Regions from separate parts of the Mesorhizobium sp. 113-3-3 genome, predicted to be linked through region 1. Evidence: predicted binding sites of a transcription regulator. Region 1 holds the regulator's gene; each other region holds the start of a gene.
The links. The regulator HrcA, encoded in region 1, represses chaperone genes, less so after heat shock. The targets are predictions, from matches to a motif close to GTTAGCACTCNCNNNNNGNGAGTGCTAAC.

Region 1 (4,875 bases):
GGCGGTTGCGGCAAAGCAGAGGTGACCCTCGCCGACCGCGCCGTGCGGCGGCACCGGCAGCCGGGCATCCGGCGCCGGAGGTATTTTCGTCGCTTCGGCATTGAATACCAGCAGCACGCCTGGTCCACAGCGGAAGAAGAGATGGCGGCCGTCGACCTTGCCGAGCAGGGTGAGGCCGAGGATGTCGGTGTAGAACGTTTCGGCGGCCGGAAGGTCGGTGACGTAGAGCGCGGATTCCAGGATTGCAGAGGGTATCACGAGGCGCCCCCCTCTGCCCTGCCGGGCATCTCCCCCTCGAGGGGGGAGAGTGGCTGTGGCTGCGCCGGCATCCCTTGTGCGACGTTGGCGATTGGCGAAGGCCAAGGCAACATCTGATCTCCCCCCTTGAGGGGGAGATGGCCGGCAGGCCAGAGGGGGGCACTCACGCTCGGCATCTAAATCCTAAGCCACCGCCATCTGCTGCAAACTCACCAGGCGCTGGATGCCTTTCTTGGCCAGGCCCATCAATTCGGCAAACTGGTCCTCCGAGAAAGGCTCGCCCTCGGCGGTGCCCTGGATCTCGACGATGCCCCCCTTGCCGGTCATGACGAAATTGGCGTCGGTGCCGGCCGCGGAATCCTCGAGATAATCGAGATCGATGACCGGCTGGCCGTCATGGATGCCGCAGGAAATCGCCGCGACGTGGTCTTTCAGCACCTTGGCGACGCTGGCCATCTGGCGCGCTTCCATCCAGCGCAGGCAGTCGTACAGCGCCACCCAGCCGCCGGTGATCGAGGCGGTGCGGGTGCCGCCATCGGCCTGGATGACGTCGCAGTCGACGGTGATCTGCTGTTCGCCCAGCGCCTGCAGATCGACCACCGCGCGCAAGGAGCGGCCGATGAGGCGCTGGATTTCGAGCGTGCGGCCGCCCTGCTTGCCGGCCGAGGCCTCGCGGCGCATTCGCTCGCCAGTCGAGCGCGGCAGCATGCCATATTCGGCCGTCACCCAGCCCTTGCCGGAATTGCGCATCCAGCCCGGCACCTTTTCCTCGAGGCTGGCGGTGCACAAGACATGGGTGTCGCCGAACTTCACCAGGCACGAACCTTCGGCGTGCTTGGAGACGCCGCGCTCGAAGGAGATGGCGCGCATTTCGTCGAATTGGCGTTTGGAGGGGCGCATTCAGGCTTCTTTCCAGTCATTTTTCGGAATCGTGGCCGGCTTTTAGACGCATGGGGGGCGGCGCGCAAAGGAAAACGGACCCGGTGAGCCGACACGAGAGACCGGGTTGCGTCCACCGCGCCGAAGTCTATATCCTGAACAAGGAGGTTTTTGGCCGAATGACCAAGGCAATCGATCCCGGTTCGCAGTCGCTTGCACTTCAATCACTCGACATGCGCTCTCGTGACATCTTCCGGCGCATCGTCGATTCCTATCTCAGGGATGGCGAGCCCGTGGGCTCGCGCAGCCTGTCGCGCATCCTGCCTTCCTCGCTGTCGCCGGCCACCATCCGCAATGTGATGAGCGACCTCGAGCATCTCGGGCTGATCTACGCACCGCACATCTCCGCCGGCCGGCTGCCGACGCAGGCGGGCCTGCGCTTCTTCGTCGATGCCTTCATGGAACTTGGCGACCTCTCAGACGAGGAGCGCCGCACCATCGAGGCGCAGGTGCGCGCCTCCGGTTCCGGCGCGACACTGGAGCACATGCTGACCGAGGCCAGCCAGATGCTGTCGGGCATGTCGCGCGGCGCCGGCCTGGTGCTGGCCGCCAAGAACGAGGTGGCGCTGAAGCATATCGAGTTCATCCAGCTGGAGCCGACCAAGGCGCTTGCCGTGCTGGTGTCGCAGAATGGCGACGTCGAGAACCGCGTCGTCGAGCTGCCCGCCGGCATCACCGTCTCGCAACTGCATGAAGCCTCGAATTTCCTCAACGCGCATATCCGCGGCCGCACGCTGGCCGAAGCGCGCACCGAAATCGCCCGCATCAAGGAAGAGACGAGAGCGGCGCTGGATACACTGTCGCAGGACCTCGTCGAGAAAGGGCTGGCGGTGTGGGCGGGCGCCGAAAGCGGCCTGCCGGCACGGCTCATCGTGCGCGGCCGCGCCAACCTGCTCGAAAACGTCACCGCCCAGGCCGATATCGAACTCCTGCGGCACTTGTTCGAGGACATGGAGACGCAGGACGGTCTGATCCAGCTGCTTGACCTCGCCGAGCAGGGATCGGGCGTGCGCATCTTCATCGGTTCGGAAAACAAGCTGTTTTCGCTGTCGGGCTCGTCGCTGGTGGTCGCGCCCTATCGCGACAAGGATGCCCGCGTCGTCGGCGCGCTCGGCGTCATCGGCCCGACCCGGTTGAACTACGCCCGCATCGTGCCGATGGTCGATTATACCGCGCAGCTGATTTCGCGCATGCTAAGGTAGCGCCCCGGACGGCAAGAGACGGGCAGCAAGGAGAAAAACAATGGCGCTCGAAGAACTCAAGGCCCGGATCAGCCTGCTGCTCGAGGAGATGGTCAACCAGCCGGAAGACCAGCACGAAATCCAGGAACAATTGCGCGAGAAGCTGCAGGAAATGCGCGCCATGGGCTTGCCGCTGCCGGCCGATCTCGTCGCGCTGGAAAAACGCCTCGACGACGATTTCCTGGCTGCCGGGACATAGGCAGGGAACCTGCTTCCCCTCAACTCGTCGTGTGAGGCGGAACCCGGGGACAGATCGGCCGTTGGTTTCCTTCGCGACCAGATGGAGGACAAAATGATCCGATTGGCCGGACTGGTGCTTCCAGCACTCTTTCTCATGACAAGCGCGGCATTCGCCCAGCAGGCCGATCAGCCCGTCCTGAAGGGTGCGGCCGCCTTCGGCGACTGGCGCGCCGACAGGCCGGGCGTGCGCCGCCTGATCAAACCGGAAGACCTGCCAAAACCCTACGTCACCAAGTCGGCCTCGAACAGCGCCGGGCTTGCCGACATGCCGGCGGGCGCGAAGCCGCAATTGCCGCCGGGTTTTTCGGCCGAGCTGATCGCGTCCGGCATCGACAATCCGCGCGCCGTGCGCGTCGCGCCCAATGGCGACCTGTTCGTCGCCGACAGCGAGGCCAACCAAGTCCGCGTCTATCGCCTGGCCAAGGACAGCGCCAGGCCCGCCGAGGACGGCATTTTCGCCGGCAATCTCAATCAGCCCTATGGCATCGCCTTCTATCCGCCGGGCGATGACCCGCAATGGGTCTATGTCGCCAACAGCGACAGCATCGTGCGCTTCGCCTATCAGAAGGGCGAACTGAAGGCATCCGGCGAACCGGAAATCATCGTCGCCAACATTCCCGCGAACCATCACTGGACCCGCGACATCGCCTTTTCGCCTGACGGCAAGACGCTCTATCTGTCGGTCGGTTCGGGCTCGAATGTCGCCGAGGACATGGGCAAGGCGCCGGAGGGCGGCCTCGACGCCTGGGTGACATCGAAGCCACTCGGCGCGACCTGGGGCTCCGAAGAGGGGCGCGCCGACGTGCAGGCCTTCGATCCGGACGGCAAGAACGGCCGCATCGTCGCCACCGGCTTGCGCAATTGTTCCGGCATGACCATCCAGCCGGCGACGGGCGCGCTGTGGTGCGTTGTCAACGAGCGCGACGCGCTGGGCGACAATGTGCCGTTCGAATACGCCACGTCGGTCAAGGACGGCGCGTACTACGGCTGGCCCTGGTACTATATCGGCAACCACGAGGATCCCCGCCACAAGGGCGCGCGCCCCGACCTCGCCGGCAAGGCGACCATTCCCGACGTGCTGATGCAGGCGCATTCGGCGCCGCTCAACATCGCCTTCTACGACCGCAAGGACCTGCCCGCCGACAGCGGTTTTCCCAAGGAATACCGGGGCGATGCGTTTGTCGCCCTGCACGGTTCGTGGAATCGCGGCAACAGGACCGGCTACAAAATCGTCCGCCTGCTGTTCAAGGACGGCAAGCCGACCGGCGAATACGAGGACTTCATGACCGGCTTCGTCGTTTCCAACGGCGAGGTCTGGGGCCGACCGGTGGGGGTGGCCGTAGCCCATGACGGCGCGCTGATCGTGACCGAGGACGGCAACGGCACGATCTGGCGCGTGACCTATGATGGCGGGCGTTCCTGAGGGACATTACTCGGCAGCGCAGACCCCCTCACCCGGATTGCCGAAACCGAATTGCAGGGGCAATTCGGGGCAATCCGACCTCTCCCCGGTGGGGAGAGGAGCCTGCGAGCGCCGTCGCTTTCCTCTTCTTCCCCACGTGGCCGCGAAGCGGCCGGATGAGGGGGCTTCACAAGGCGAAGACCGGGCTGTCTGGTGCAATCAAATCCAATCCCCAGGAAATTCAATTCTATTTGGATGTATGCGATAAAGCCCGCTGATCTGGGACGCTATCCATGACCCTCACCGGCTTCCTCGCCTACAGTGCCGCCCTCGGCATCGCCGCCGCGATTCCCGGCCCTGGCGTCACCGCGCTTGTCGCGCGGGCGCTGGGCTCGGGCTTTCGCTCGTCGCTGGCCATGTCCTTTGGCCTGATGCTGGGCGACCTCACCTATCTGACCGCCGTGGTGCTCGGCCTCGCCTTCGTCGCGCAGACCTTCGGCATGGTGTTCCTGGCGATCAAATGGGCCGGCGTCGCCTATCTGGCATTTCTGGGCTGGCGCTTCTGGACCGCGGGCATCACGCCCGAAACGGTCGAGGCGAAAAAGGGCAAGGGCGGACTGATTTCGAGCTTCATAGCCGGCCTAACCGTCACGCTCGGGAATCCGAAGACGATGATCTTCTACCTTGCCATCACACCGACTATCGTCGACCTGAAGACCATTGCGCTGGCCGACTACGGCATTCTCGCCGCGCTGACGGTGGTCGTGCTGTTCGTCGTGCTGGTTCCCTACCTGG
Region 2 (4,875 bases), on a different replicon from region 1:
GGCCGAAGCGCGCAGCAGGGCCACGCCACCGCCAGCGACAATGCCTTCTTCCACGGCCGCGCGGGTCGCGTTGAGGGCGTCATCGACGCGGTCCTTCTTTTCCTTGACTTCGACTTCCGTCGCACCGCCGACGCGGATCACGGCAACGCCGCCCGCGAGCTTCGCGAGACGTTCCTGCAGCTTCTCCTTGTCGTAGTCCGAGGTGGTCTCCTCGATCTGCTGCTTGATCTGGGCGACGCGGCCCTGGATCTCGGCCTTCTTGCCGGCGCCGTCGACGATGGTGGTGTTCTCCTTGGAGATCGACACCTTCTTGGCGCGGCCGAGCATGTTGAGGCCGACGTTCTCGAGCTTGATGCCGAGGTCTTCCGAGATGACCTGGCCACCGGTGAGGATGGCGATGTCTTCCAGCATGGCCTTGCGGCGATCACCGAAGCCCGGCGCCTTGACGGCGGCGATCTTCAGGCCGCCACGCAGCTTGTTGACGACCAGCGTGGCCAGGGCCTCGCCTTCGACGTCTTCCGAGATGATGAGCAGCGGCTTGGAGGTCTGCACGACGGCCTCGAGGACCGGCAGCATGGCCTGCAGGTTGGAGAGCTTCTTCTCGTGGAGCAGGATGTAGGCGTCCTCGAGATCGGCAACCATCTTGTCGGCGTTGGTGACGAAGTAGGGCGACAGGTAGCCGCGGTCGAACTGCATGCCTTCGACGACTTCGAGTTCGGTCTCGGCGGTCTTGGCTTCCTCGACCGTGATGACGCCCTCGTTGCCGACCTTCTGCATCGCTTCGGCGATCATGGCGCCGACCGACTCGTCGCCATTGGCCGAGATCGTGCCGACCTGGGCGACTTCCTCGGAGGTCTTGATCTTCTTGGCGGCCTTGCCGAGCGCCACGACGACTTCGGTGACGGCGAGGTCGATGCCGCGCTTCAGGTCCATCGGGTTCATGCCGGCGGCAACCGCCTTGTGGCCTTCCTGGACGATCGACTGCGCGAGAACCGTCGCGGTCGTGGTGCCGTCGCCGGCGATGTCGTTGGTCTTCGAAGCAACTTCGCGGACCATCTGCGCGCCCATGTTCTCGAACTTGTCCTCAAGCTCGATTTCCTTGGCGACGGTGACGCCGTCCTTGGTGATGCGTGGGGCGCCGAACGACTTGTCGATGACCACGTTGCGGCCCTTGGGGCCGAGCGTGACCTTCACCGCGTCGGCGAGGATGTTGACGCCGCGCAGCATGCGCTCACGGGCGTCGCGGGAGAATTTTACTTCTTTGGCAGCCATGTTTAGCTCCTGGCAGGGGCTTTGATCGAGCCCGCAGATTTAGATGACGGTGAGGCCGATATTCAGCCGATGATGCCCATGATGTCGGATTCCTTCATGATCAGAAGGTCTTCGCCATTGAGCTTGACTTCGGTGCCCGACCACTTGCCGAACAGGATGCGGTCGCCAGCCTTGACGTCCAGGGGGACGAGCTTGCCGGCTTCGTCGCGGGCGCCGGAACCGACGGCGATGATCTCGCCTTCCTGCGGCTTTTCCTTCGCCGTATCCGGGATGATGATCCCGCCGGCGGTCTTGGATTCGGATTCAACCCGGCGAACGACCACGCGGTCATGAAGCGGGCGGAACTTCGACTTTGCCATTTTTGGATATCCCTGGTGCGGATGTTGACTGGTTCTCCGTCGCCGGAGCCCGTTAGCACTCGCCACACGCGAGTGCTAACGCGACGGTGGGATAGGCGGTCGGCTGGTACTAGTCAAGACGGAAGAGGAGACGAGTGAAGAGTAAAACAAGCACGCACGTGAGATTTGCACCCGATCCGCAGATCACCATACCGACCAGCAGCTTCGACAAGTGCCGCGCTCAAAGGCCTGACCGAAGACCGCATTCGATCATACGTTCAGACAGTCAGAAACTCCTTGTACACCGGACGGCAACACGAAGCGGAAGCTTCACGGCTTTCCATCCGAGCGCAACGGCTGCGGATTTGGTCCATCAACCGGCAAAGAATTCGCGCCGATTCTATGAGCGCTTTTGCCGTCAGTCTTTGAAAAGTCCCGTAGTCAGGAGCCACACCAGCCGATCGAGATGACTGCGAACCGCGTCGCGGGCGCGAACTGGCTCCTCCCACGGATCGATACCCAATATTTCGGCCATCTCTTCTCAAGGGACATGGGTAGATACAGAAGAAGCTTTATTAGGAATTTGCGATCTATACTCCATGATATCTCCCCCTACGCAATTCTGACCCCGCCTTTGACGCGTCTAGACTATCGTCAATTGTGGAAATTTCAACATTTCTCGGCCGCGCAACCGGCGGCGATGGCAGTGAAGGCCGGCCCCTCGCCAGGGGCGTCGCTGGAGCTAGCCGTTTACAAATTCGGCGAAGCGCGCTGGGCGGATATCCTTCGGGTCGGCGTTCAACCGAAAGCAGACCATGCCGGGGCAGATCCGCCGCGCTTTTTCGTTGCCATCCCCCGCGACATAATACCGGCTGACCTGGTGCTCAGACTTAGCTTGAAAACCGGACCCGACAGGCCTTCTCAAAAGCCAGTTTTCGACGGATCCGTCTTGCACCGAGGGTCCTGGTTCGGTTTCGCTGTCAGCAGGAGACGGTTTGCGACCAGCAAGCCGATGACCGCGGCCCGAGGGGCCACCATCCGGATATATGACAGGCCGCGAGTCATCCTGTCATCCTTGAGGTCGTCCCATTGGCTTTCAGCGCGGCCATCAGCATCGGTCCAACCGAAAACTCCCCTCCCCTCGCCTTTTCGGTGAGTACCCGCATATAACCGCCAGCCGAGTTGATGTGCTGCGCCCGTTGCAGAATGCAGGCAATCACGATCGCCGCGGTCTCCTGGCCCATCACATGGCAAGCCTCCTCATACGCTGAAGGCGAAACCCCCAGAAAACCCCGCACCTGGGCGGCCGTTATCATGAGATCGCGCCAATTGCCGATCCCGTCGACGGCATAATCCGCAATTTCGGGACAGGCCTTCAGCACCATCCCCAGCGGGTATGTTTTCGGCGCCTCCGCGGTCCTCGTCCTGGGCTCGGCCGTCGCCTCGCTTTTCTCTAAAGCAGGTTCAAATTCAAGAATAGAGTCGGTGTTTGAATCAGATTGCTGCCGCTCATTTTGAGAGTCATTGCCGCTCGGATTTGCAGATTTCATGTGAATTTCCAGCAGCTTATCCACTTCGTCATGCAATGCGGCAAGCTCAGCCACGATCGGTTCCAGCTCGGCAATGCAGGCTCGGCGCGGGATTGCCTCCACAACGCCGCGGAAACGCTTCCACAGGCCTCCCCAGTCGCCCGGGACATCTTCGTCAACGGCCGCTTCGATCAGCTTGTGGATGTCACGGCGGTGCAAGGTGATCCGCTCGCGCATAAGCCTGAGCGCCCGGTTGCCGGCACGAACACGCTCGGCCGCGGCCTCAAACTCGTAAGCACGGGCCAGCAGCGGAGCCAGGGAGAAGCCAAATGCTTCCTCGATCTGCCCTCCCCGGCCCTTGCGGGCGTAACGCTTGCCGTTCGGGCTATCCCGACGGATGATCAGCCCGCAGTCAACAAGAGCCGCCAGGTGCCGCCTGACCGTGGGCTCCGGCATCCCGTGCGCCCTAAGCGACAGCTGTGCGTTCGAGGGAAAGACGATGAGATCGTTTTCCTCGCTCAATTCGCTGTCGGGATAGAATGATAGCAACGCATTGAGCACGGCCAAAGCGCGATCGCCGATGCCGACGATGCTCTTGCCCTCGCAGAGATTGCGGTAGATCTGCCATTTGTCGACGACCCTGCCCTTGGGGATTTCACGTGAATCGTTTTGCGATGCCAGCATGGCAAGCGACATCGGCCGCCGCCCAAAGGGCGTCGTTGCAATACCCGTCTCCATTTTTCCTTCGCCTTCAATTAGGCAAAAGAAATCCGCTCGCCGAATCGACGCCTAGACTCTTGACAGTGATTCGTGGAAATGCGATTCTCAGTTTGCGACAACTTTGAAAGAGGCTTCCACGGCTAAGGTCGTTTGGGGGCCTTTTTCTTTTGCGGTTTACTCCTGCTTCGATTTTCTGTTTGCCTGCCAGTCGGCATAGAGATCGTCCAGCCGTTCTGTCAGATATCCGCCAAAACCTTCATCGGCTCCGGCAGTCTTGAGGGAGAGCGTATAGGCCCTCCCGGTGTCCTTGATCTTTGCCGCGACCTTGCCGCCGTTCGGTTTCCACTCCCTGATCTGTTCTCGCTGCGGCTTCTTCGAAACTTCAGCCAAAACCATCATGAAGCGTTCGTCCGAGCCCAAGGCCTCGAACTCAGGCCTGTGGATGGCATTTTTGGCGGCTTCTAGCGCTTTGGGATCAGTGATCTTTTCGGCAATATCCATCCACCTGCGACGGCCCATAGAGGGTGCGGCACCGATGACTTTGACCAGGCTGTCTGGAATGCCCTTGGCGACGGACAGCAGTTTCGACAGTTCCGTCTTGTCAGTGCTTAACGCCTGCATGATCAGATCGCGGCCGAAGCCGTGTGTTTCGAGGCTTAGGGCAAAGACGGCTCTCTCGATATAAGAGAGATCCTTTCTCGCGGTGTTTTCGATACCTTGCGCGACTACGAGTTCATTGTCCGATAATGGCCTGACAACCGCCCTTACCTTCCGCCTCAGGAGCCGGACAGCACGAAGCCTCCTATGGCCATAGGCAACCTGATATCGTCCTTCGATATCGGGGTGCTGCCTGACGAGGATGGGCACTTCTTGGCCGTTTTCCTCGATCGACCTCACAATATCGTCCGTAGCGGCTACCTCGCCGTCGAGACGATCACGCACGAATGAACCGTCAATGAGTTCGGGATCGAGTTCGACAACCCTCTCGCCGGACTTCAAGGCTTCTTGAAGTTCTC
Region 3 (4,875 bases), 1.9 Mb from region 1:
GCGCGCGTCGGCGGCGACGAGTTCGCGGTGCTGCTCGGATCGCATCTCGACCGGGCCGCCGTCTCCAGCGTGGCGCGCGAGATCGTCGAGAGGATGGGCAAGCCGGTCCCGATACGCGGCCAGTCGCTGCGGCTGGGCGCCTCGGTCGGCATCGCGTTCGCCGGCGCAGGCTCGCCTTGCGACCTGTTCGCGCAGGCCGACACGGCGCTCTATGCCGCCAAGGCGGCGGGTCGCAACACCTTCCGCATCTTCAAGGCCGAGGCCGGCGCGAAAGGCCGGAGCGCCGCGGCGTGAAGGCCTGCGTTTTTCAGGGGAGGCCTGGCAGGCTTACCTTTGGAGTCATTTGTAAACAAAGTGTTAGGGCTGTGATTTGAAGTTCTGAATCACCAGGCGGCGCGCAGCGTCGGTCATTTCTTGTCCGCGCAGCCAGGATACCCGCCCATGGCAGCGCTCACGCCTTCGGGGTTTCGGGGGCGAGGCGTCTGCCAAAGAGCGCTGCCAGCCGACATTTCGCAAAGTGCCGACAGAACAGCGGTCGGGCTTAACGTTTCCGCAAGCATTTCCCCGTTAGTTCGGTCGCAATGGCCTCGTGGCGGAGCGGCTACGCTGGAGACGGCAAATCTCTGAAGCCTCGGTTCGATCCCGAGGCGAGGCCTCCAAAATCCTACAGCCGAGACCCCTGTGCCCGACCACTTGTCGCGGCCGATTTGTGCGGTTGCGGTCGTTGTCGCCTGCGACGGACATGCTCACGCCGGCATGGGGCCGAGGTTAAAACCACCTATCTGCATTTGGCATGCAGGGCGCTCGCGAAAAGAGTGCTATGGCAGGGGCGCGAGCCTGCTCGCTCCGATCTTCCCCGGCATTCGAGGTCATTTTCGTGCGTGAACCGTCATCGCTGCCGGTCTTTGGGAAACTTGGCGTCAAGCCATCCGTCGCCGTCGCGGCGGTGCCAACCGCTTCGGCTGGCATCGTGCCGCGCTTGCGGGAGCTTGTGGCCGCGCATGGCGGCATGGCGTTGAAGCTGTCGGTGATCGCCTGGACGATGCTGGTCCTGGGCACGGTGTTTTTCATGTTGCAGGGCTGAGGATCATGGCAAATCGCTATGCGCTGCGCATGGATCTGCCCCAGAGTTGGGCGATCGTCGATGTCTTCACCGGCCAGCCTGCGATGATCAGGCAAAAGGTGATGGTCGGCATGAGCCCGCGCGAGGCCGAGGACATGGTCGTGCAGATGAATGTCGGCGACATCCGGCGCCGCGAAAGGGCGGAGCGCAAGGGTTGAACGGGGGGCCAAGACCCCGCGGCATAAAAACAAGAGGATTCCCGTGAGAGCCAGCCTGAAGCAAAAGATACTGGAGGTCTGCGACCGCAAGATTTCCGAGAAAGGCCCTGGCGTCGGCCTGTCGTTCTACGCGTTTTTCGCCAACAGGAATGACGACCCCGAACTGCTGATGGAAGCAGCGGAATGGTGGATCAGGACCCACCGCCTCGACCATTTCGAAAAGGCCGCGAAGATACGCACGATGGTCGAGGACATGGACCTTTGATCTTTGTTTCTATGCATGTCGTTATCTCAAAACCGGGGTCACTTTTGAGCGACATGCATAGGGCTGATCAGCCGAAGTCGTCGGCCGTCAGCACATACATGCTCTTGCGCGTGCGGTCATAGGCCTTCGACGCCACGTCGCGGATGGCGCTGCTCTGCGTGTCGAATGTTGCGAGGTAACCGGCCTCATTGGCCGCGGTTGCCGGCTGCATCCTGGTCATCGCGTCGGCGGCTACCGAGAAGGAAATCTGGAACATGCCGTCATGGCCGACGAAGCGGATGCGTTTGCCGGCTTCGTCATAGCTGCGGCTGCGGTTGGGGAAGGTCAGGCTCATGTTTTTGCCTCCGTTGCGGCGGCCTTCTTGGTCGCCCGCTTCTTCTTCGGCGTCGGGTTCAGGGCTTCGGCGACGCGGTCAGCCTCTTCCTTGGCCAGCCGCAACTCCCGCAGCCTTGCCGTCTTGATCTCCCGGGCCCGCGCCTCGGACATGTACTCGGCTGTCGCCTTGTTGCGCTCGGCCGTCTTCTTCTGCTTGTCGACGAAGCGGGCTTCAGCTTTTTCCATGATCGTCTGATTGCCGTCGGCCATCGCATAAATCTCCTTGGTGCCTGGAATCGTGAAAATGAACTTGTCCGATAAATAGGCACTCGACCGGCAAAATTCAATTTTTTGAATTATTTGACTGCTTTGCGATATCACGAAACGGCAGGCCGAAATAATACTTTTCAATATTTAATTCCGGCCGCGAATAATTTTTGGCACTCCTATCTATCGAGTGCCAAAGCGCCTATATAAGGGCGCGGCCGCCTAAGCCGGCCCCAGAAAGAAGTTTTCATGAAGTTTCGGCCACTCCACGACCGCGTCGTCATCCGGCGCGCCGAAGGCGATACCAAATCCAAGGGCGGCATCATCATTCCCGACAATGCCAAGGAAAAGCCGCAGGAGGGCGAAGTCATCGCCATCGGCCCCGGCGCACGCGACGAAAACGGCGCGCTTGTGCCGCTCGACGTCAAGGCCGGCGACCTGATCCTGTTCGGCAAATGGTCGGGCACCGAGGTCAAGATCGACGGTGAGGACCTTCTGATCATGAAGGAAGCCGACATTATGGGCGTGATCGAGAAGAGCGTCGAAGCCAAGAAGGCCGCCTGACTGGAGCGCCGCGCCTTCCGCGCGGGGTTCGTCCACTCCAAATTCGAACGGGATTGAAAAAATGTCTGCCAAGGAAATCAAATTCGCCACCGACGCGCGTGACCGCATGCTGCGCGGCGTCGAGATCCTCACCAATGCGGTGAAGGTCACGCTCGGCCCCAAGGGCCGCAACGTCATCATCGACAAGGCCTATGGCGCGCCGCGCATCACCAAGGACGGCGTCACCGTCGCCAAGGAAATCGAGCTTGCCGACAAGTTCGAGAACATGGGCGCGCAGATGGTGCGCGAAGTGGCCTCCAAGACCAACGACCTGGCCGGCGACGGCACCACCACCGCGACCGTGCTGGCCGCCTCGATCCTGCGCGAAGGCGCCAAGCTTGTTGCCGCCGGCATGAACCCGATGGACCTGAAGCGCGGCATCGACCAGGCGGTCGCCGCCGTGGTCGTCGAGATCAAGGCGAAGGCCAAGAAAGTCAAGTCGTCGGCCGAGATCGCCCAGGTCGGCACCATCGCCGCCAATGGCGACGCCACCGTCGGCGAGATGATCGCCAAGGCGATGGACAAGGTCGGCAATGACGGCGTCATCACCGTCGAGGAAGCCAAGACCGCCGAAACCGAACTCGATGTCGTCGAAGGCATGCAGTTCGACCGCGGCTATCTCAGCCCGTATTTCGTCACCAATGCCGACAAGATGCGTGTCGAGCTCGAAGAGCCCTATGTGCTCCTCCACGAGAAGAAGCTCGGCAATCTGCAGGCGATGCTGCCGATCCTCGAAGCGGTGGTGCAGAGCGGCAGGCCGCTGCTGATTATCTCCGAGGACGTCGAAGGCGAGGCTCTGGCCACGCTGGTCGTCAACAAATTGCGCGGCGGCCTCAAGGTCGCTGCCGTCAAGGCGCCGGGCTTCGGCGACCGCCGCAAGGCGATGCTGGAAGACATCGCCGTGCTGACATCCGGCCAGATGATTTCCGAGGATCTCGGCATCAAGCTCGAAAACGTCACCATCGAGATGCTCGGCCGCGCCAAGCGCGTGCTGATCGAGAAGGACACCACCACGATCATCGATGGCGCCGGCACCAAGGCGACGATCCAGGCGCGCGTCGCCCAGATCAAGGGCCAGATCGAGGAGACGACCTCAGATTACGACAAGGAAAAGCTGCAGGAGCGGCTGGCCAAGCTGTCGGGCGGCGTTGCCGTCATCCGTGTCGGTGGCGTCACCGAGTCGGAAGTGAAGGAAAAGAAGGACCGCATCGACGACGCGCTGAATGCGACGCGCGCGGCGGTCGAGGAAGGCATCGTGCCCGGCGGCGGCGTGGCTTTGCTGCGCGCCCGGTCGGCGCTGGCCGGCCTCAACGGCGCCAATGCCGATGTCACCGCCGGTATTTCGATCGTGCTGCGCGCGCTTGAAGCGCCGATCCGCCAGATCGCCGAGAATTCCGGCGTCGAAGGTTCGATCGTGGTCGGCAAGCTCGCCGACAGCAAGGATCACAATCAGGGCTTTGACGCCCAGAACGAGACCTATGTCGACATGATCAAGGCCGGCATCGTCGATCCGGCGAAAGTGGTGCGCACCGCATTGCAGGACGCCGGCTCGATCGCAGCACTCCTGATCACCGCCGAAGCCATGATCACCGACATCCCGGCCAAGGATGCGGCGCCTGCCGGTGGCGGCGGCGGCATGGGCGGCTACTAACGATTCAGCGGGGGGTGGCTTCATCGAAGCCGCCTCCCGGGCCTGAGCTGCATCCACGCCGGTTCCAGGAGCCGGATATTACCGCCGGGGGCCGCTCCCGGCGCACAGGCCTCTAGCCCAGGAGATCGATCCATGATCGTGTTCGCGCAGAAGCCACAGACGGTCGTCACGACCGAAACCACCGAAGAGAGCCGCTTCGACCGCATCCGCAGGATTGCCGCCGACAAGCACAAGAAATCGGATTCAGATACCGCAACGCCACAAAAGGGCGAGCCGAAGCGTCCGATGTAAGGCTGCGCCGCGACGCCGCCGGCCGTCAGCGCCACATCGCCCATCAACGGCGCGAGCTCGATGCCGTTGGCCGAGCTTTGGTCCAGCCAGACAACATCCCGTCGGCCCGATCGGCGTGTCCGGTATTGTCATTATATTAGCTTCAGCGCATATTTGGGTGGCAGCGAGCCCTTGGCCGCCAACGCGTCCCAGGGCGCCTGCA
Region 4 (4,875 bases), 3.2 Mb from region 1:
GTCGCCCATATTGGGCAGGCCCTGGCCGATGCCTTGCAGGATGTGCATGAGCGAACCAAGCCGCGTCCCTGCCCGCACGCGCGCCCGATGCTTTTGCGCGTCATGCGAGACAAGCCCCTCAACCCTGTCCAGGGACAGGATCGTGCCTTGCGACTTCACCAGCGGTGTGAAGGAATGGCCAGCGCCGACCACGCGGATGGGGCCCGGCGCGGTGCGAACCAGATCGCCGATCTCGCCGGCATCGGCGGGGCTGGCGATCAGCCGGGGCTCAGCGGTGACATAGCCGGACCAGTTGCTCCAGTTGGACATGTTACCTCCCGTCAGGCTCTTTGTTGGACCATGATCTCTTCCGAAAACCAGCTTCCATTCTTCGGGATCATGCGCTGGCGCGGCGACGCCGCGCCACAAGGATGAACAGGCCGAGCAACAGCACACTGGCCAGGGCGCTGCCGGCGGCGAATTCCGGAACCGGGCGGAAATCCTTGCCGTCGATGAGCAGTGATGCCGCGACCGGCCCGATCGCCAGGCCGAAGAGCTGCGCGGCCGGCACCAGGAGCACGGCGGTGCGCGTCTCATCGGCCGTGATCGCCAGCCGGATCTGGTAAGGCACGACGAACAGGAGGATAAAACCCATGACCAGGGCGGCGACCCAGAAGGTGGCGAGGGCCGGTCCGCTGGCCAGGATGAGCGAGGCGACCAGCGCGACGGCGCCAATGACTGCGATGGCAGTGCGGTAATCAATGCGCGCTTCGAACACGGTCGCCGTCATTGCGCCCGTGACTTGCACCGCGAGGCTCGCCGAGACAATCAGGCCGACGGTGCGGCCATCAATGCCGAACTGGGCGCCAAGCGGTTCCAGAAACGCCCAGACCGAGCCGAAGAACATGAAATAGCAGAAGACGCACGACAGCGCGGTGATCGAGGGAACCGTCAGCACATTGGCCAGGTTCTCGTCCTTGGGCAGGTCGGCATAGTCAGCAGGGACGACGAAGGCGACGACGAGCGACAGGACACAGACGACCGCGAGAATGAGGAAGCCGCCAGCCGATCCGGCGGCCGGGATTACATAGAGCGCCAGAAGCAGGGCCAGCGCGCATTGCGCCAGGGTCTGCATGGTGACGAAGAAGCCGCCGATGCGTTCGGCCCGCCGCGAACGGGCGATCAATTCGGTGGCGACGGCAACCAGTCCGCCTTCGGCAAGCCCCGCCAGGGCGCGTGCCTCCATCAGCGGATTGGCGCCGCCGGCATAGGCCGTCCAGACATTCGCCAGCGCCAGCAGGAGCAGCAGCACCGCACTTTTCCAGCGCATGTTGCGGGCCGAGAGCAACATCGCGACGATCGCCGAACCGATGGCGATGGCGATCATCTCGGCGGTGGCGACCAGCGCCAGTTCGTCCCCGCTGACATGGCCCTCCGTGTAGAGCGCGCCGAGCAGGACGGGCTGCAGGCCGAGAATGAGCAGGCCGACCGACCCGATCCACAGCGCCGAGGCAAGCTGCCCGCCGGTCGGGTTGCCGACCAGCCAGTCGCCGCTTCCGGCCTGCGCGTCACCAGATGCCAAAGCCGCCTCCCAACGTCCCTTGCCGCACGGCAAAAAAGCTGACAACCTGTCAGCATTTCGGAAACTGATACTTGATCAGATTTTTTGTCAACCAGAATTTGGCAATTCGTGCGAAAGACCGGTGCATGACACAAGCAAGGCGAACAGCGACCGAACCGAGGCGCAAGCCCAAGCAGGAGCGCAGCCGCGAGCGCATCGACGCCATCCTGTCGACGACCATGCGGCTGATCGGCGAAAAGGGCATCGATGCCGTCACCATGAAGGAAGTCGGCGCGCTGGCGGGCGGACCGATCGCCACCGTCTATCACTACTTCCCCAACAAGTCGGCGATCCTGGCGATGCTTTACGAGCGGTTTTCGGAGGTGAGCCGCGCGCGATTGACCGATATCCTCGCCGATGTCCGCGAAGCCAGGGACGTGATCGCCGCCGCCGACCGGCTGCTTGACGACTACCTCGGCCGCGTCGCCGGCGATCCCGCCATCCAGGATCTGCAGAACGCCATCCAGGCCGACAAGGCGTTGAAAAATCTCGACATCGCCGAAACCCGGTATCAGGCCAGGATGTTCTGCGACCATGTCACCGCCTTGATCGAGCCGGGCAAGCATGAGCAGTTCGAACGCATGGTTCTGTTGATCTTCCAGCTCGCCGGCGGCGTGGTGCGCCTGGCGCTCGCGGAAGGCGAAGCGGAAAGCCGTCGGACCATCGAGGATTACCGGTCGATCATCCACACACAGCTGCGGTTGTTTCTCTAAGCCGCAATCCGTGGAAAAAATTACCGCCTTTCGCGGCTGCCGAGCGCCTTGACTCTCACGGGTCGGCGGCCTATTTCAGCGCCACGTTAGCACTCGCCATTGGTGAGTGCTAACTATGTGTCCGGCTTCGCCGGACGGAGGAACTGTTTCTCACCGTTCTCATTCGAGGAAGAAAAAATGGCAAAGTCGAAGTTCCGCCCGCTTCATGACCGCGTGGTCGTTCGCCGGGTCGAATCCGAATCCAAGACCGCCGGCGGGATCATCATCCCGGATACGGCGAAGGAAAAGCCGCAGGAAGGCGAGATCATCGCCGTCGGCTCCGGCGCGCGCGACGAAAGCGGCAAGCTGGTCCCCCTGGACGTCAAGGCTGGTGACCGCATCCTGTTCGGCAAGTGGTCGGGCACCGAAGTCAAGCTCAATGGCGAGGACCTTCTGATCATGAAGGAATCCGACATCATGGGCATCATCGGCTGATCATCGGCCTCACCGTCAACTGAATTCCGGGCTTTATCCCAAGCCCCTGCCAGGAGCTAAAAATGGCTGCTAAAGACGTAAAATTCTCCCGTGATGCCCGTGAGCGCATGCTGCGCGGCGTCAACATCCTCGCCGACGCGGTGAAGGTCACGCTCGGCCCCAAGGGCCGCAACGTCGTCATCGACAAGTCGTTCGGCGCACCGCGCATCACCAAGGACGGCGTCACCGTCGCCAAGGAAATCGAGCTTGAGGACAAGTTCGAGAACATGGGCGCGCAGATGGTCCGCGAAGTTGCTTCGAAGACCAACGACATCGCCGGCGACGGCACCACGACCGCGACCGTTCTGGCTCAGTCGATCGTCCAGGAAGGCCACAAGGCGGTTGCCGCCGGCATGAACCCGATGGACCTGAAGCGCGGCATTGACCTCGCCGTCACCGAAGTCGTCACGGCTCTCGGCAAGGCTGCCAAGAAGATCAAGACCTCCGAGGAAGTTGCCCAGGTCGGCACGATCTCGGCCAATGGCGACGAGTCGGTCGGCAAGATGATCGCGGAAGCGATGCAGAAGGTCGGCAACGAAGGCGTCATCACCGTCGAGGAAGCCAAGACCGCCGAGACCGAACTCGAAGTCGTCGAAGGCATGCAGTTCGACCGCGGCTATCTCTCGCCCTACTTCGTCACCAACGCCGACAAGATGGTTGCCGATCTCGAGGACGCCTACATCCTGCTCCACGAGAAGAAGCTCTCCAACCTGCAGGCCATGCTGCCGGTTCTCGAAGCTGTCGTGCAGACCTCGAAGCCGCTGCTCATCATCTCGGAAGACGTCGAAGGCGAGGCCCTGGCCACGCTGGTCGTCAACAAGCTGCGTGGCGGCCTGAAGATCGCCGCCGTCAAGGCGCCGGGCTTCGGTGATCGCCGCAAGGCCATGCTGGAAGACATCGCCATCCTCACCGGTGGCCAGGTCATTTCGGAAGACCTCGGCATCAAGCTCGAGAATGTCGGCCTCAACATGCTCGGCCGCGCCAAGAAGGTGTCGATCTCCAAGGAGAACACCACCATCGTCGACGGCGCCGGCAAGAAGGCCGAGATCCAGGGCCGCGTTGCCCAGATCAAGCAGCAGATCGAAGAGACCACTTCGGACTACGACAAGGAGAAGCTGCAGGAACGTCTCGCGAAGCTCGCGGGCGGCGTTGCGGTGATCCGCGTCGGCGGTGCGACGGAAGTCGAAGTCAAGGAAAAGAAGGACCGCGTTGACGACGCCCTGAACGCGACCCGCGCGGCCGTGGAAGAAGGCATCGTTGCCGGCGGTGGCGTGGCCCTGCTGCGCGCTTCGGCCAACATCAAGGCCACCGGCGCCAATGCCGACCAGGCTGCTGGCATCAACATCGTGCGTCGTGCGCTGCAGGCTCCGGCCCGCCAGATCGCCTCGAACGCCGGTGCGGAAGCTTCGATCGTTGCCGGCAAGATCCTTGAGAACAAGGGCGCGACCTTCGGCTACAACGCCCAGACCGGCGAATATGGCGACATGATCGCCATGGGTATCGTCGATCCGGTCAAGGTTGTGCGCACGGCTCTCCAGGACGCGGCCTCGGTCGCCGGCCTGCTGGTCACCACCGAAGCCATGATCGCGGAGGCTCCGAAGAAGGAGTCGGCTGGCGGCGGCATGCCCGGCGGCATGGGCGGTGGCGGCATGGGCGGCATGGGCGGCATGGACTTCTAAGAAGTCCATAAAGCACGCCCATGAACCAACATGGCTCAAGTCCGTAAGCGGGCTTGAGTGGCGGCATGGATTTCTAATCCAGCCAATCCAGCTAAGCTTACGGAAAGGGCGCCGCACGGCGCCCTTTTTCGTTGTCTTGCCCTAACCACACCGCCTTGCCCTTGGTTTCCTGCGACAATGGCGGCCATCGGCTCTGCTCCACCCGATCGGGCAGTTCCTCTTCATGAGAATTTTCCCAGCAAAATCAGCAACTTCGATTGCACTTTGGCGATATTGCGTAAATTTGTCAGACAATATTTCTTAACACATTCGCGGTTACTAAAGCGCGAGAGCACGGCGAGGTTGCTCCAGCGTGTGGCGTGTCTGGTGA

Region 2: the regulator HrcA is predicted to act here: its motif matches at 1,683-1,711, upstream of groES (co-chaperone GroES).
Region 3: the regulator HrcA is predicted to act here: its motif matches at 2,298-2,326, upstream of JG746_RS13395 (co-chaperone GroES).
Region 4: the regulator HrcA is predicted to act here: its motif matches at 2,399-2,427, upstream of groES (co-chaperone GroES).

The regions. Positions count from the first base shown of each region.
Region 1 is NZ_AP023243.1:863,236-868,110, forward strand. Features, by position in the region: gene JG746_RS04010 (VOC family protein) at 1-258, opposite strand, end outside; gene rph (ribonuclease PH) at 442-1,158, opposite strand; gene hrcA (heat-inducible transcriptional repressor HrcA) at 1,317-2,399, shown strand; gene JG746_RS04025 (hypothetical protein) at 2,440-2,637, shown strand; gene JG746_RS04030 (PQQ-dependent sugar dehydrogenase) at 2,731-4,101, shown strand; gene JG746_RS04035 (LysE family translocator) at 4,374-4,875, shown strand, end outside.
Region 2 is NZ_AP023244.1:293,959-298,833, forward strand. Features, by position in the region: gene groL (chaperonin GroEL) at 1-1,272, opposite strand, end outside; gene groES (co-chaperone GroES) at 1,335-1,631, opposite strand; gene repC (plasmid replication protein RepC) at 2,672-3,877, opposite strand; gene repB (plasmid partitioning protein RepB) at 4,034-4,875, opposite strand, start outside.
Region 3 is NZ_AP023243.1:2,765,829-2,770,703, forward strand. Features, by position in the region: gene JG746_RS13365 (sensor domain-containing diguanylate cyclase) at 1-294, shown strand, start outside; gene JG746_RS13370 (hypothetical protein) at 878-1,084, shown strand; gene JG746_RS13375 (hypothetical protein) at 1,090-1,281, shown strand; gene JG746_RS13380 (DUF6500 family protein) at 1,325-1,546, shown strand; gene JG746_RS13385 (DUF1488 domain-containing protein) at 1,614-1,880, opposite strand; gene JG746_RS13390 (hypothetical protein) at 1,877-2,131, opposite strand; gene JG746_RS13395 (co-chaperone GroES) at 2,378-2,692, shown strand; gene groL (chaperonin GroEL) at 2,754-4,382, shown strand; gene JG746_RS13405 (hypothetical protein) at 4,515-4,673, shown strand.
Region 4 is NZ_AP023243.1:4,806,329-4,811,203, forward strand. Features, by position in the region: gene JG746_RS23590 (D-arabinono-1,4-lactone oxidase) at 1-309, opposite strand, end outside; gene JG746_RS23595 (MFS transporter) at 377-1,561, opposite strand; gene JG746_RS23600 (TetR/AcrR family transcriptional regulator) at 1,687-2,313, shown strand; gene groES (co-chaperone GroES) at 2,491-2,787, shown strand; gene groL (chaperonin GroEL) at 2,850-4,505, shown strand.